Regions from separate parts of the Vallitalea okinawensis genome, predicted to be linked through region 3. Evidence: a T-box and tRNA genes for the amino acid it is inferred to sense, from the RefSeq annotation. Region 3 holds a T-box; the other regions hold tRNA genes.
What was found. A T-box is a leader RNA that pairs with one kind of tRNA and senses whether it is charged. The one in region 3 lies ahead of metG (methionine--tRNA ligase), so its partner is inferred to be a tRNA-Met.
Positions count from the first base shown of each region.

Region 1 (5,971 bases), on a different contig from region 3:
ATGTCCCTGCCTCCTTTTAAAGAAAGGGGTAGTCCCCACTACCCCTCAACTTTCTGATAAATGTTACTCTTTTACTTGATTAATTCAACATACTCATTCATATCTTCTGTTTGTTTAGCAACGATCTCTAACAATTCATCTGCACCTGCTTCGAATGGAGGTAAGTCTAACTCTTTCATGAATTCTTGGAATTCAGGGTCTGCATAAACATCTTTGATGAATTGAGTAAGTACTTCTTGCTTCTCAGTATCTACTGAGCTACGTACTGCAAAGTAATCTAGACCAGTAAAGTCCATGTCGATACCTTGCTCTCTAAAAGATAATTGAGGCTCAAGACCGTCTACTTCAATTGTCTCTGGTACAAACGTTCCTAAAGAAACTAATTGACCTGACTTTACATATTCAGCATATACTGGAGGTGATCCGATACTTACATCAACATGACCGCCAACTAAAGCATTTATAGCATCTAGTCCACCATCAAATGGTACTGCTTCTGCATTCACACCTAATTTCTCAAATAAAACTGCTAAAACTGTATAGCCATCATTACCTGGTCCACCAGTTGTTGCATACTTGATTGTATTACCAGCATCTGAATATGCCTTAATATCTTCTATTGTGCTTAGACCAGACTTCTCTGGATTTGTTAATGCCACAAATGCAACTGTACGAATACCAATTAAAGGTGTAATATCATCTAATGAATATTGTACCTTTTGGAAATTTGGAGTTAATGAAAATAATGGACCATTTGCTGCAATCATAGTATAACCATCATCTGGATCGCCGACAAAAGAAGTCATAGCAACTGTTCCTGCTCCCCCTGTTCTGTTTTCAACGATAACAGGTTGTCCTAAATACTTTTCACCATAAGATGCAACTTTTCTTGCGAAGACATCTACTCCGCCACCTACTCCCCATGGTACAACAATCGTTACTGGTTTTGTTGGAAATTCTTCTCCTTTTGAAGTTTTCTCAGTCTTTTCCCCACATCCAACTAGTGAAAACATCATGATACATACTAACACAAATCCTGTTAGTCTTTTTAGTGTTTTATTCATAATATCCTATCTCCTCACATTGTATTATATTAATAATCATGAAGTATTCTATTCACAACTACAAATATCTTTTTTGAATATTATTAATATTCTTACTATGTAGAGCCTCTTATAATAAGTTTCGGTTTTGTAATGACTGTTTTTTCTTCTACCTCTTCACCGCACATTAGTTTGTGCAAAATATTAACTGCTGCTGTCCCCATCATTTCACGATCAACATGAACTGAGGTAAGTTCAGGTTCAACAACGGTACAGTAGTAGTTATCATCAAAACCTGCAACAGCTATATCATCTGGAATTTTTACACCTTCTCTTATAAGCGCCTTCATAGCGTATATGGCAATCATATCACTGTTACAAAAGAGTGCGGTAGGTCTTTGCTTTTGTATGAGTAAGTTCTTAACTGCTGCATATACATCCTGGAAATTAGGTTCCACACTATGTACATAATCATAATTCAATTCTATACCATTTTCTTTTAGTACATCCACATAGGCATTATAACGATGGTTACATATAAAAGGATTGTAACGACCAGAAAGGATACCTATCCTTTTATGACCTCTTCTAACGAGATGCTCTACTACTTGATGTGCACCGTAATACTCATCATTAATAACGCAATGTAGTCCATCTAGATCCATATAATTATTTAATAATACCACTGGAACCTTATTTTTTCTAAAAGTCAGTACTGTTTTACTATCAATCTGACTTGCCAAAATTACACCATCTACTTTTTTCTGCAACATGATTTCACCCGTAGGTAAAGTAATATCTTGATCTGTTGAGATAAATAGACTGTAACCGATCTTATTTGCTGTTTCAATAACCGCTTCTAATACAAGAGCATAGAAGGGATTTGAAATGATAGGCTTTTGCTCTGCGTATACAATAAAGCCTATATTACCTGTTCGATTTGTTTTCATTGCTCTAGCAATTGCATTCGGTGAATAATTAAGCTCTTTCGCCACTTCCAGAATCTTCTGTAAAGTTTGCGGTTTTACTTTCTCTGGATTAGTAAATGCTCTCGAAACTGTTGCTTTAGAGACACCTGCAACCTTTGCAACATCTAATATTGTGACCGACATTGCTCACCCCCTAATGAGAACGTTTTCATTATTATGTAAAATAGAGTAGAAATACTCAAATCAACATTTTTTTTGAGGTATTTCTACTAGCCCATTATAGCACCACCTAGATAAATATGTCAATATAGTTTTTATTTTAAAGTATCTTTTATGCACAATGTCTATAATTTTCATATTTTCTTGTTTTTATATCTAAAAAGAACTAGGTAATAAGAACGTTCTTATCCCCTATTCCTTCCTATTTCCAGAGACATCTATAGAAAATGATTGAAATTGTATCATTGTGCTATTTGTACATTTTTTACTATTTCCAATTAAAATATAAACTATAGTGATTGTTATCCACAGATATAGATTGATTTATCTGAATATTTTTCTTTTAAACATAAAAATATCCACATTCTGATTACAGAATGTGGATAAGTAGTAGCGGAGGACGGAATCGAACCGCCGACACTACGGGTATGAACCGTATGCTCTAGCCATCTGAGCTACTCCGCCATATAGTTCATTATTAACTTTTGTTAAATAATAAAGTGGGCGCAACAGGGCTCGAACCTGTGACCCCCTGCTTGTAAGGCAGGTGCTCTCCCAGCTGAGCTATGCGCCCAAGATGATTTTTAGCCTTTAGCAAAACTTATTTTCCTTGAATTGTAATTATTACACTGCTTAGAAAAATTAGTTGCGCTTAAGGATCAATGTCATTGTAGACTTTTTAAAGTGTAGTTATCCTTATTTTAATGTTATGAGAATTCATAACCAATGAAATTTTAGGAGAGCTAAGCTTTAAAATACTATATATTAATTCTCACTGGGATGAGAATTAAACGACCCAGAAGGGACTCGAACCCTCGACCTCCGGCGTGACAGGCCGGCGTGCTAACCAACTGTACCACTGGGCCATATAAACAAACAGGGGCAGTAGGACTTGAACCCACGACATCCGGTTTTGGAGACCGACGTTCTACCAACTGAACTATACCCCTTTATGAGTGATACTTATCCTGTTGCTTGCTGACAAATGATAGTATATCAGTTTCATTAAGGTATGTCAATAATTATAATAAAGTAAATGTATTTGAAATTTTTATACAATTCTAAAGGCAATAACTTTATTTTTTTAAAGATACCTAAAATGGCTTGATTATCACATAGCATAGAAGTTTGATTAACTAAAAAATATTAATAATATTATTACTATTTTTAGAGGTTTTATGTATATTATGAAGAATATATTAACTAGATTATATTACTCACTCTATGCCTAAACCAGTACGATCATGTTTTTATTAAGCTTAGAATATTTGATTCCGAAAACTAATCAATGGAATTATATTAAGGGTATGATACCATATTTAAGGAGTTGATAGAATTGTTTAAACATGTATTAGCATCTAATTATTTTAATCTATACAGGGTTACTGAAAACGTTTATGCAGCAATTAAAACTAATGATTTATGCATGGGTAATGCGGGCTTCATTAACTTAGGAGACAAGGTTGTTGTTTTTGATACCTTTCTTTCAATTGAAGCAGCAAAAGAACTTAAACAAGCTATTATCAATATTACGAACTGTACTAACTTTATTATTATCAATAGTCACAGCCATATTGATCATTACTTAGGCAATTGCGTATTCCCAGATCAAACGACTATCATCAGTTCGGAGATTGCATACCCAAAGTTTATTGAGAACAATGAGGAAATAAAGCTAGAAGAGAATCTTTATGATAAGGAAATAAGAGATTTAGATGACAAATTAAATACCTTAACAAATCGTGACGACATTTTGGATACTAATAATTTCTTAATTATCTATAAGAATCTCAATCATCCTGAATGTAAACTTATAAACCCAAACGTAACATTTAAAGATAACTTGTCTATTCATGGTTCATTAGACAGTATTGATTTAAGGGTTATACCGACGGCTCACTCCCATGGGGATATAATAGCTACAACTCTAGATAAAAGTGTTGCCTTTGTTGGTGATTTATTATTCATTGACGAACATCCCTATCTTGGTGCAGGAGACCCAATCAAATTAATAAAGGAGCTACGTACACTTTTACATAGTGAAATTAAACACTTTATCCCAGGCCATGGACCAATTTGTAGTAAAGAGCAAATTAGCGAGCAGATTGAGTATATTGAAACAATCATAACATTAGTAAAAGAAAATCTAAAGGATTCAGATAATTTAAAAGCTAGTGACTTACCAAGCAAATATCACCATTATAAAGGACCTTGTTTCAGATGGAATATTAACTTCCTAACTGATTATTTAAAAGAAAGCAAAGAAATCGACTTTGATAGCAAGTAAATGATATCTATTTTAACTACATAGTCAATAAGTAAGAGCTAATTAGAATCCTAATGATTATAATTAGCTCTTATATTATTCAATAAAAATCTTTTAACCCTTAAGTCCAGATGTGGAAATACCTTCAACGAAGTACTTCTGAGCTAAAAAGAAAATCATAGTCGGTGGTATAATGGCTAACACAGACATGGCCATTATCTCATTCCATGCTATGGTTCCCCCCTGGGTATCAATACTCATTTTTAACCCAAGAGAGACTGTATACTTACTTACACTGTTTAAGTAAATCAACGAATTAAAGAAATCATTATAAGTCCATATGAAACTAAAGATACCTGCTGACATCATAGCTGGTTTACTTAATGGCAAGATAATTTTAGTATAAACACGAAAAACATTACATCCATCAATAATTGCTGCTTCATCTAACTCCTTAGGTAATCCTCTAAAAAATTGGACAAATAGAAAAATAAAATAGGAGTTACATGCAAACAATGCAGGTACAATAAAAGGTAAATAAGTGTCTAGCCACCCAAAATCTTTGAATAGTAAATAGCTGGGGATAATGATAACTGTCTTAGGTAGCATGATAGCAGAAATCATCAATGTAAATAATATTCTTTTAAATGGGAATTTAAATCTCGCAAACCCATAAGCCACTAAACTACTTGATAAGACTGTAAAGATTACCGTAGGTACGACCATCATAAATGAGTTCTTGAAAAAGACCCCAAAAGTTTCATCGCCTGCAGCTTTCCAGCCGTTAATATAGGCACTAAGTCCTAATTCAGAGAATGATTCAGGTAACAATGAAATGGATGTTAGTATCTCATCATTACTTTTGAATGGTGCAAAGAACATGAATAATAAAGGATAAACCATAATAATACCTAAAGCTATTAAAAACAAATATGTTAGAACTCTTTTACTCTTCATTAAAACTCACCTCCATCTTCATAATAAGTCCAGTAACTTGAGGATTTAAAGATGATAGCAGTTAACCCAACGATGATAATAAATAAAATCCAGGATAGTGCAGAAGCATAACCCATATTTAAGTACTCGAAGGCTTGTTGATACAACATCATTCCATAAAGATATGTAGACTTTAAGGGTCCACCATTAGTAATAACAAAGGCTGCTGTAAACTGTTGTAAGGCATTTATAGACTGCATTACAAGATTGAATAAGATAATTGGTGAGATCATTGGTAAGGTTATTTTAAAGAAAACCCTAACTTTGCCAGCACCATCTACTCTAGCTGCTTCATACAAATCTACTGGTACATTCTTAAGACCTGCTAAAAATAGTACCATGGAAGATCCAAACTGCCATACTGTCAACATACTTATCGTATATAGAGCTATGTCCGGTGATCCTAGCCAATCTATGGGTCCTAGATGGATTACTGCCAGCAATTCATTTATTAAACCATCCTTTACAAATAGAAACTTCCACAGGATTGATACAGCTATACTACCTCCTAATACGGA
Region 1 covers NZ_PQDH01000001.1:671,762-677,732, forward strand. The annotation lists gene C1Y58_RS03120 (tripartite tricarboxylate transporter TctB family protein) at 1-2, opposite strand, end outside; gene C1Y58_RS03125 (tripartite tricarboxylate transporter substrate binding protein) at 72-1,064, opposite strand; gene C1Y58_RS03130 (LacI family DNA-binding transcriptional regulator) at 1,160-2,155, opposite strand; tRNA gene C1Y58_RS03135 (tRNA-Met) at 2,583-2,656, opposite strand; tRNA gene C1Y58_RS03140 (tRNA-Val) at 2,693-2,765, opposite strand; tRNA gene C1Y58_RS03145 (tRNA-Asp) at 2,984-3,057, opposite strand; tRNA gene C1Y58_RS03150 (tRNA-Trp) at 3,069-3,141, opposite strand; gene C1Y58_RS03155 (MBL fold metallo-hydrolase) at 3,528-4,478, shown strand; gene C1Y58_RS03160 (carbohydrate ABC transporter permease) at 4,572-5,414, opposite strand; gene C1Y58_RS03165 (carbohydrate ABC transporter permease) at 5,414-5,971, opposite strand, start outside.
Region 1: it has a tRNA-Met gene. The T-box ahead of metG (methionine--tRNA ligase) is inferred to sense a tRNA for this amino acid. The anticodon was not compared.

Region 2 (5,971 bases), on a different contig from region 3:
CCTCTATACCTAATGTACAGACTATCGTCCCTTCATAAGTATGCAGAAATTCCAAAAACTTAAATGCACTTTCCTTCTCTTCACTGTATGTAGGAATAACCCAAAGACCATCTTGTCCTTTTGTTAGGCTGGCTTCTCCATTTTGCCCAACTGGCGGTTGGATACCACGAATTTCAAAAGGAGTATCTGGATTTGTTGATATAGCTTTTTGATTAAATATACCAGTCCAATTATCCCAATAGACAAACAAGCCCACCCGTCCAGTTAATACCGCTTCTCTACAATTAGAACTACTATTAGTAGCAAAATTGGGATCATAAATACCTTCTTTATACAGCTTGGCTAACCATTCATATACCGGAATAGCCTCTTGGGTTGCATAGGGTATATACCAATCACCATCTTCTTCTTTTGCATAGCCATCTACCAATCCAGCAGAACCCATAAATGGTTGAATATCATAGATATTCTTAGATGTGATGCCGTAGGTATCATCTATACCATTGCCATCTGGATCATCATATGTGAAAGCCTTTAACACTTGATAGTATTCTTCCATATTTTGTGGAGCTTCTAATCCTAAATTCTCCAACCAATCCCAACGGATCAGTGGTAATCGCCCACCTTCATATTTGTTAAAGACGGCATATATTTCACCATCATCAGCTCGTATTCGATTCCATTCCTCTAATGGTATAAGAGAGAAATCACCTAATACAGATGAGTTCATTATTTGCTCAGTTAATGGCATAAACAAATGAAGCTGATACAGAGATTCAAATATATCCGTGTTCATATAAATGAGATCTACATTTTCACCTGCTGCAACTGTAGTTGTTACTTTAGCATTATAACTGGATCCTGAAATTTTACGTATGTTAATGGCTATACCAGAAAGCCTCTCAACTTCTTGCTCCCACAATTCATTTTCTTCAAAATCTTTTCCTCCTGTTACAGCAGTTAATATCTCTACAGGTCTTTTTTGGCTATTAATCTCCTCTTCTCCTTCTATTAGAGGATTTTTTGATTCATTATTATTGAGAGGTTTCTCATTGCATCCAGTCAATATAATCAATAATAAGCCAATTCCAAGTAACAAGAATCTTTTCCTCACACCCAATCCCTCTCCCTCTCTCAAGTTACTTTTTATTATAACCGTTATAAGGATGAGCTGTAAACCATGAGAATTGCCATTTGGCTACAGGATTGACCTTATTTACTGAAAACCAGCTGTTCACAGGTATTTATAAGGATATGTGCTTCTTTTAAAACCTTATAATCGTCTTCATTTGATGGTATATATATTCGATATCCTAGTCCTAATTCTTTTGCTAGTAATAACTCATCGTAGTCCATGGTTAATATTGCTATTTGGTCTATTTTAAGATGCCACTTCTTTAAAATGCTTTCCATTAAACTTCTTATTCCAACCTTTTCATTCAATAGTTCAACATAAAAATCCAATTCTTTTAATGACGCGATTAAACTTATTATATCTCCCTTTACTTTAGGATGTATGAGAATTACCTCAATATCATGCATTCTTAGTATCTGTGTATTGTTATTTTTATTCCTCTTATTACTCATTCCCATTACCTCCTGCAAAGTAAATTGGATTACTTAATAAAATGGTTACCCATCCTTCACAATCAAACCCATCTTCATTAAACTCTAATAAGCGTTTGACTTCAATCCTAACAAACTTTTCATTCTGGATAATGACTTTTTTACAATATGCTCTATCTTCTAATAGAATAATTTCTTCATTTTCATTGGTTATGACATGAAGTACATCTCCTATATTAAGATTCATTAATTCTATATGTACTTCTCTATCTAAAGTAGTATCTCCCAAAACATTATGTTCAGTATAAAGATTTAATTTGGGACACTGATTATTAAGGGTTATGTAAACCTTGCCATTTTTCATAGCTTCTACTAAGCTTTCTGTCGTTAGTTGTTGGGTATAGAGATGAGTCGTTGGTATGCCATGCCCCCGAAAAATGCCCGGTCCATGACAATCACTGCCACCAACTACAGGTATTTTCTTACCTTGTAACAATTGTTGATGCCACCATTGTACAGCTTTTTCATTTACAGGTCGCCACATACCATTCCAAATTTCTATCCAATCCACAGGTTGTTCAAAATCCTTTAACCATGGTGAGTCATTACAAAAGGGATGATTAATCCCTATGCCACACCCTTTTTCCTTTGCTTCTTTTAAATGCCACTCATAACATTCCCATTGAGGGTCCCAAGTGAAATCTTCTATAGGGGTTGCTACTCCTAACATGCCAACGTGCCCAGCCTCAAGTCCATATTCAACTCCTGGTGCAACGAGAATCTCTTGATCACATGGTAAGGATTGGTTAGCACTGGCAATATTATGGTCCGTGATAAAGATAAATTCTAATCCAACCTCTTTAGCACTTTGTATGGTTTCTGGTATGGATAAACGTCCATCACTATGTACCGTGTGCATATGGGTATCCCCTGCAACAAAACGATAGTGTTTTAAAGTAATAACAACCTTGGCAACAACCCGTACCCTTTGTATTTCATTTTTAGTTCGTGGAAAGACAACAAGTTGCCATTTTCCTTCTTCAATCTCTCCAGGTAAAGTACCTGGAGTACCAAACTCCTCTGTAAGCATTAAATACTTTCTATGAGTACAATTCCAGGCTCTTAACTTCTCCTTATGTTTAAGTCCAACTCCAACTAAGTCTGGACGCCCATGGTTTGGTTTAGGAGGTTGTTCAACTTCAATAAAGACTTCAATACGTTCTGCACCTTTAGGAACTTCAAAGTCATATGTAAACGTAGTATTCACATCTTCTTTATAATAATAATTATCAAATAAAATTTGCATAACACGACTCCTTTCCTGCCATATCCAACCGATGAATATGTAACGCGATATAATGAATAAACTTATATCCTAATATAAGATCTTTCAATGACTTTATAACATGGATTGAGTCCTGCCGTAAATTATCACTTTCTTATAGAGTCATCATATATAGTTAAAAATATACTAATTGCAGTTGTTTTCTAAGCCTTGCTCTACTATAAAAAATCCTCTATAATCAACTTAAAAGATAATCAAACGCAAGGAGTTGTTATGAATGGCTATCGTTGAAATAAGCATTGTACCTCTTGGTACAGCTAGTACATCTCTGAGTTCATATGTTGCTAAATGCCATGAACGATTAAAGAATTCTAATCTTAACTATCAACTAACACCAATGGGTACAATTATTGAAGGCGATCTTGTAGAAATCATGAGTTGCATTAATGATATGCATGAAGTTCCTTTTGCAGCAGGCGCTTCAAGAGTTATGACCAATATTAAAATTGATGATAGACGTGATCAACATGCTACTATGGAACAAAAGGTTCAATCCGTTAATAGTAAACTATAAGGGATAGGTATTCTTAATGTAATAACAACGTATATAATAAAAGAAAATGTTCAGCTCAAAAAATCCACATGAATTATTCATGTGGATTTTAAATAGCGGAGGACGGAATTGAACCGCCGACACTACGGGTATGAACCGTATGCTCTAGCCATCTGAGCTACTCCGCCATATTAACTTTTATTCAAGCTATTAGAATTATTAAATGGGCGCAACAGGGCTCGAACCTGTGACCCCCTGCTTGTAAGGCAGGTGCTCTCCCAGCTGAGCTATGCGCCCAAGATGACTTTTTGCCTTTAGCAAAACTTATTTTGCTTGCTTTGTAATTATCTACACAGCTTAGAAAAATTAGTTGCGCTTAAGGATCAATGTCATTGTAGACTTTTTAAAGTCTATAACAGGGGCAGTAGGACTTGAACCCACGACATCCGGTTTTGGAGACCGACGTTCTACCAACTGAACTATACCCCTATGTTTGTTTGCTTTTTTTAAGAATGCTTATTCATTTTACCTAATTTTTTCGGTGTTGTCAACATTTTTTAAATTTTTTTGGGAGCTTTTGCATGAAAAGCTCCCTTTAATAGTCATTTAATATTCCTTTATGCTTTACTCTCTACTTTCTGAGCACCTTTTTTTCTTTTCCCTTTATTTCCTTTAAAGAAGAATAGTACAAAGGAAGCTATAGCAATGAAGATAAAAAATGCACTGATCGGTCTTGTAACAAAGATAGAATAACTACCATCAGACATGACCAAAGCACGGCGGAAATTCATTTCGGCTAACGGTCCTAAAACAATTCCAAGTAAAATAGGAACCAGCTGAAAATTCATTCGACGTAAGAAATATGCCAGTATACCAAAACCAATGATAATGAATACATCATAAATGGCATTGTTAGTCGAATATGCTCCTGCTATACAAAAGACAATAACCATGGTTGCTAACAGTTCATATGGTATCTTCGTAATCTTTGCATAGAAGCGGATAAAGTACTTACCCATGATGTACATGAATACATTAACTACAATTAATCCAAGCATAATAGCATACATAATATTACCTTGCTCAACAAATAAAGTTGGACCAGGTACCATTCCATGAACCATTAATGCACCAAGTAAAATAGCAGTTGCACCATCTCCAGGTACACCTAATGTTAATAAAGGTATCATTGTAGCACCTGTTGCACCGTTATTGGCAGCTTCCGTAACAGCCACCCCTTCAATCTCACCTTTACCAAATGTCTCTGGATGTTTTGAATGGCGTTTCACTTGATCGTAACTGACAAAGGCTGCTAGGCCACCACCAGTACCAGGTGTAGCACCAATAATTGAACCTATTAATGAACCAATGGAAATAGGCTTAATGCAACGTTTGAATTCTTCTTTGGTGATTTTTTGTTTATCAATACTGAAACTTTTCAGACTAGCTGCATCAGTCTTTGGGTTATACTGAGACTTCATCATAATCTCAGATATTGCAAAGAGACCAATTAAAGCAATAATTAAAGGTATCCCCTTAAATAGATTATAATTATCAAAGGTAAAACGCATGGTTCCACTTAATTTGTCCATTCCGATGCTACTTACAAATATACCAAGGCAGGCACCTATAAGCCCCTTAAAAATATTATCATTAGAAACACCTGCAATAATGGATAAACCAAATACAGCTAAAGCTAAATACTCAGGTGGTCCAAAAAGTAATGTTACTTTTGCAATCTGTGGCGCTGCAAAAAGTAAAAGAAGTGCACTAAATATACCACCAATAGTTGATGCTATAATTGCCATTGACAATGCTTTATAAGCTTGACCTTTTTGAGTCATGGGGTAACCATCGAACAAAGTTGCTGCATTAGCCGATGTTCCGGGTGTATTTATTAGAATCGCTGTTATGGAACCGCCGTATGTACCACCACAATATATAGCTAATAGCATTAACATAGCCGGAATAGGATCTAAGCCATATGTCAATGGAATACACAAAATAATTCCTAAATCTGAAGTAAGACCAGGTATTGATCCTACGATAATACCCAACATCAAACCTACGGGGATAATAATAAAGGTTCCCCAAGTCATTAGTTCTTGTAATCCTCCTAAGAAATTCTCCATATTAATCCCCCCTTATGGTAAATTTACAGATAAAACGATCTTAAAAATAAAGTAAACTAAAGCCACTGTTGACATAGATATAGCATAATAATACCACTTTCTTGCGCCATAAAAAACTAAAATTGCTACTACTAAGAGTAAGGAAGATATTATAAATCCGATTGTACTAATTAAAAAACAAAAGACGATTAATATAGCAGCAAATAAAATGGACTTCATTTCCTTTTTGAATTTTTCAGATTGAAAGAATGCCTTATCAATGTAAACACTTTTCTTTGGCGTCATAAAAAGACCTTGTAATAATAAAACAAGTGAAAAAATGAACATACCGCCAATGACGATACGGGGTATTGTCTGCGCCGTTACAGCTGTCGTTTCCATGGTCTGTATCTGAGAAGGTATCAGCAACCAAATGACAGCTGCAAGTATGGCAAA
Region 2 covers NZ_PQDH01000001.1:665,751-671,721, forward strand. The annotation lists gene C1Y58_RS03080 (extracellular solute-binding protein) at 1-1,114, opposite strand, end outside; gene C1Y58_RS03085 (hypothetical protein) at 1,213-1,587, opposite strand; gene C1Y58_RS03090 (CehA/McbA family metallohydrolase) at 1,580-2,872, opposite strand; gene C1Y58_RS03095 (MTH1187 family thiamine-binding protein) at 3,129-3,425, shown strand; tRNA gene C1Y58_RS03100 (tRNA-Met) at 3,519-3,592, opposite strand; tRNA gene C1Y58_RS03105 (tRNA-Val) at 3,629-3,701, opposite strand; tRNA gene C1Y58_RS03110 (tRNA-Trp) at 3,821-3,893, opposite strand; gene C1Y58_RS03115 (tripartite tricarboxylate transporter permease) at 4,022-5,536, opposite strand; gene C1Y58_RS03120 (tripartite tricarboxylate transporter TctB family protein) at 5,549-5,971, opposite strand, start outside.
Region 2: it has a tRNA-Met gene. The T-box ahead of metG (methionine--tRNA ligase) is inferred to sense a tRNA for this amino acid. The anticodon was not compared.

Region 3 (5,971 bases):
AACCTATTAACTTATATATTTTGTATTGAATTTTAAATGTCTTTCCATGAAAGGTTCCATAATATAATAGGACACCAATACCAAATAATATCATTATAAATAGTGCTTCATCATTTTTCAAAGTCCAAATCTTATTTCTCACTATCATAAAAGTATCTCGATTAGGTAGCACTTTTGCATGAAAGAAATCTTCTGATAGTATCCCAATTATTAGCGGAAGTGTACATATTAGTCCAACAATTAATCTTTTAAAGATATTAAATGATTGTTCATTATAATTTTTATGATAAATGCCAATTATTTTATAAGTTCCTAAGTAGATGACAGCAAATGTAATCAAATATAAATCTCCAGATAAGATACTTGAGAGAAATCCATATAATAAACCAATAATAACTGCCCACATAAAGCACATTAAATATGCTTTATAGATGCTAGAAGTTTTCTCCTCTAATTGGTTTGTTTCTTTCTTATCATCTACTAAAAACCCTTCCCTTTGTAAAAACTCATTAATCTCATCACAATTCATTTTGTCTTCAATAGTCATAAACAAACGTTCTACATCCATTTGCTGTAAAAAATCTAATTGAATTAATATTTCATAAGGCGAGTATAGCAAATCATTTAAGACTCTATTTTTTTTCTGTCTCAGTAATTTTTTCTTTGTGATGATGCCTATTAAATTCTTATCATTATTGGCATTTAAAACAATGCTTACAACTTCATCCCATCTAACCGTTTTGCTTATATAGCTAAATTTAATTTTAATATAATCACCAGATATCTCTAGATAAGATCTATAAAATCCAAAAGTAATAGCTAGAAGAAGAACAATAATGAGTATACCAACCATCATCATAGTATAATCTTCTGCTATTAACCCCAAATATGATAACGATATAAAAATTAATATGACAAAAAATAGTGCCATCAATCTCTTTTCAGAAACTTTATATTTAAAGGTAATTGGAACTTCATATGGTAATTTTATATCTACATTATCATCCACTTATTGTCACCTCAATAATCGATAATCTAACTCTATCACTTATTGTAACCTAATATACAAATCTTAATATGAGTGCCAGTAAAGCTTTGTTGATAAAAAATCTCCAACCTCATCTAATAAGATGACAGGTTGGAGACTTTTATTAATCGCTATTGGATATCTTTTACTATATGCTCTATTTCATGTTCTAAACTACTTTTTTGTCGTGTTAACTGATTTTTTTCATTCTGAATATTACTCATAATACTTTGAATTTGACCTCTTACATTATATATCTTATTTTTTGCATCATTTATTTTTGATTGAACTGCCCAATCTACAATTAAGCCATCAAAGAAATAATCAGCGAATCCAAGAAAAGAATTAATCTGTAGATCCACGTCTAAATAAGTATCTACATCCTTTAGTTCTCTACTAAATGTTCGCATTTGATTTTGTAATGTATGGATATGATTCTGTGCTGTATGCATCTTGTCTCGTTTTACCATGGTAGCTATGGTTCCACCACCAATCATATCATAAGTCCCCCAGTTAGCAGCAGAACTCAGTGCCTCTTCAGTTAAACCAATAGTAGACATAACTCGATTACCAGCTTGAATGGCTTCATTAAGTTCTTTCAGTTGACTAGTTATAACATTGATTGCATTAGTCATCTTTTCAATAGATTCCCATTGATCTGGCATGTATTGTTCTATATAGGATTTCTTTTTATCCATTAATATAGAATAATTTCTTTTAGATCCTGACACTTCATTGTATTTATTTTTATACACACTTAAACTATTATCAGATGCCTGCAGTTCTGCCACGGCAGAATCGTATTTCAGCTTAGCTTCAAAAGCTTCTTGCTCTTCCTTATTAAGCTTTTCTGCCTTATCATTTAATAGAGTATGGAGAAAATTAGACAAACTCATTTTTTTGAGCTTTTCCACGTCCTCTTCTTCTTTGCGTAGTTGCTCTTCTAACTTATGGCATTTCTTCTTTAATTCTCTCTGTTCATCTTCTATTGATAAAATTACTTTATCGAGTCTTTTTGCTTCAGCAATCTCATCCATTACTTGTTTTAACTCTGCATTTATTTGTTGTAGGGTGCTCTTATTTTCATTCATCTATATCCCCTCGCTTTCTCAACCTATTATAGCATAAATTGGTTGTTTATACCTCCTTTAACTTGTCAATTTCTTCTTGTATTTGCTTTTTATCGATTCGCTCATATAGTACATTGGCTTCCCCTATTTGCTTATCTCCATCTAATTCAATATATTGCCATAGAAAGTCATGATCGACTTTAAGTAAATCTCTTATTTTCTGGCATCCAAAAGGTAGAAATGGATAAAGTAAGTTAGATAGGTTATAGATTATGGTAACTGATGTTTTTATCACTTTTTTGCACTTCTTCGAATCATCTTTCACTGTTACCCAAGGTCGACCTTCATCAAAATATTTGTTAGCTCTCTTTATAAAACCGAAAATACTTTGTATCGCATGTTTCAGCTCACCTTTTTCAATAAGTAATCCTACATGACTATAAAGAGAAGTTAATTCTTCTACAATCACCTTATCAATCTCTGCTTCCGGGACCCTATTATCAAAGTACTTATTAATAAAAGCAATGTTCCTATTAACAAAGTTTCCAAAACCACCTAATAACTCACCATTGTGACTCAGTATAAATTCATTAAAGGTAAAGTTAGCATCTTTCTTCTCTGGTCCATTTGCTATAAGATGATAGCGTAATGTGTCTGGGTCATACCTTTCTAGAAGGTCATTAACCCATAATGCCCAATTCTTACTTGTGGATATTTTTTTACCCTCCAATGTCAAATACTCATTTGATATAATATGGTCAGGCAACTTGTAATCAAAGGAGCCCAACAATAACGCTGGAAAGATAATAGAATGAAAAGGTATATTGTCTTTAGCATGAATGTAGTACGACCGACAGTCAGCATCTTTATGCCAATAGTCTAAATAATCCAGCCCCTTCTCTTCACAACATGCTTGACTCATACTTATATACCCTAACACGTTTTCTATCCAAATATATATTTTCTTGTCTTCATAACCATCAATAGGAACATCTATACCCCAGTCTAAGTCTCTTGTACATGCTCGGTCTTGAAGACCTTCAGCTAAGTATCTCTCTGTAAATTTTACTGCATTTGTTCGCCAACATGCTTCTTTTTCTTTAACCAATTTACTAATTTCATTTTGAAATTTAGATAAGGCAAAGTAGAGATGCTTATTTTTTCTTAGTTTCGTTGGAGTCCCACATAAAGCGCATGTTGTTTGATGCACTTCTTGGATATGAACCAGACGACTACAATCGTCACATTCATCACCTCTGATTTCGCCACCACAATATGGGCATATACCAAGAACGTAGCGATCAGCTAAATAGAGTTGACATTCCGCACAATAATATTGCTCACTCTCTTTTTCATAAATATGTCCATTTTCATATAACTTCGTAAATAGGTCCTGAACAAAATGATGATGCTCTTCATCTGTGGTTTTCCCATAACAATCATAGCTAAAGCCTAATCGTTGAAACGCACTCTCTATTTGCTCATGATAATAATTAACTATATCTAAAGGGTCTTTGTTTTCTTTTCTAGCTTTAAATGTTATTGGTGTCCCGTGGCAATCGCTGCCAGAAACATATAACACGTCATCACCTTTCTGTCGATAATATCTTGCAAGAACATCTCCTGCAATTAAACCTGCTATATGACCAATATGCAATTCTCCATTGACATAAGGCCATGCTCCACCAATTAATATTTTCATTATATACACCTCCGAGAATTATAAATGTTCAACCCATTCCATTTTGGGTAATAAAAAAACTCTCACCTCCAAATCCTAAGATTCAGAGGACGAGAGTTATAATTCCCGTGGTACCACCTCTATTTACTAATACCTCACAGTATTAGTCTTATCAAGTACGGTTTGTGAACAAACTTATACCCTAGTACAGTAACGGGTACAACCGTCGCATTCTACTCATCCATTAGATTTTTGATGCGCTACTCCAAGACCATGTTCGATAGACTATGACCTGTATCATCTCACCAACCGATACTCTCTGTATAGCTTTTATCTATCTACTCTTTCTCTTCACCGTATTTAATATAGTAGTATATGCTTCTTTATAATATTTGTCAAGTTTTTTTCATTATACCAATTAAGATTAATTATAGGTAATATACATGGACTTTTTATGTGACAAACATCTACTGTATAGCATAAGATGTAATGTATTTATAAATATCTAATTTGGAAGGTGGAGGGAAATGCACGACTATTTCGTTGGAAAAAGGTTATTAATCTATACCAATAGTGGTAATGAATATGTTGGAGTTTTAAAACAAGTGGTTTGGACACCACCACATAAGTATCTTCTTGTGGAGCTTGATCAATCCACTGAACCATTTGATGAAGGTGATCCCGTTTATTTAGAAACAAAATCAATAGAATCATTCGCTGTATTCCCGGATTAATTGGACTTCATAATTCTTTCAATTCTTAATTGAAAGAATTATTTTTTATGCTCTTAACTTCTATCACTAATGGTGAGGAATTGTTTTCATCTATATCTTCAAAATTGATCCACTCCGCTCCAAGAGAGTCATCTATCTTTGGACAGTTTTTGATATCTCCTTCAACATACTCAACTCCATAGTATATAGCTATATGATGGATATGAGTATAGTCATCATTACTTTCCCATGGAACTATATAATCTCTCGTGAATAGTTGCTCAATAACTTTAATTCTTATACCCGTCTCCTCCCAAAACTCTCGATGCAAGCAATCTACCATAGTCTCATTCTCTTCAATACTTCCACCAGGTAAATCAAATCTTCCAGAGTATGGTCCTCTACCTTTATGTATCACTAGCATCTTGTTATCCTTTTGGCAAATACCATATACGCCTAAGTGCCGATGCCATTTTTGTTTCATCTGCATGTGGCTCCTCCTATATATTATCATTAAACTCTATTTTGTTAGGATAAAGTTAAATGTATCTTCATCCTCATCTATTAATTTGAATCCGTTTTTCTTTAAGACTTTTCTGGAACCAATATTTGCTTTTAAAACTCTTGTTGCAGTTATTGCTGTACATTTTTCATTACTAAATGCCCATTTAATAAGAGTCTCAACAGCCTCAGACATATACCCTCTTCCCTCATATTTTGGAGTAATTCCATAACCTATCTCTACCTTACCTGTATCATCTATGCCCTTAAATCCCACTAGACCTAATGCTTTATAATCGAATTTATTAATAATTAGCCAATAGGTATACCATTCATGAATGCTCTCATCTATATCCTTCATCTTCTCAACTTTAATTCTTATTGCTTTTCTTTGGGTTTCTGAGATAATTAATTCAGAGATATCTATATGATCTCTGTCTAACTTAAAATCCTTTTCGTAATTAATTAATTCTTCTAAACTTAGAGATTCCAAAGCTAATCGACTACTTTCAATTCTCATGTTATTACCTCCATATAACTCATCATTCTTTATCTATTGATACTAGCTAATATCAAACTAACTTTACCACTTTTTCAATATTAATACTAGACTTATAATTTGAGCTATGTTATCATAATGTATATAGTGTATTTAAGCAAAAACTAGTCACTGAGTAATACAGTAACTAGTTTTTCATATGATATCTATTAATTTAATCTTGTAAAAACGTTCTACTTAAACCTACACTTTTATGATTTGCCCATCATAACCAAATTGGATATGATCATATTCTTTTTCTATTGCTACATAATCGTCATAACCTAATCCATCAGATTCTTCAATATGCGTTAATATGACTTTTTTAGGTTTCAGGTCTTTAATTATTCTAAGTGTATCTCTTTCGAAATTAGTCCATTCCACATTGGTATATTTACTATAACCTTTACCGATTATCAATAGGTCAACCTTATATAGTTC
Region 3 covers NZ_PQDH01000002.1:294,243-300,213, forward strand. The annotation lists gene C1Y58_RS06510 (hypothetical protein) at 1-1,009, opposite strand, end outside; gene C1Y58_RS06515 (hypothetical protein) at 1,159-2,118, opposite strand; gene metG (methionine--tRNA ligase) at 2,165-3,799, opposite strand; T-box leader at 3,882-4,142, opposite strand; gene C1Y58_RS06525 (hypothetical protein) at 4,306-4,512, shown strand; gene C1Y58_RS06530 (NUDIX hydrolase) at 4,538-4,981, opposite strand; gene C1Y58_RS06535 (GNAT family N-acetyltransferase) at 5,012-5,512, opposite strand; gene C1Y58_RS06540 (MBL fold metallo-hydrolase) at 5,735-5,971, opposite strand, start outside.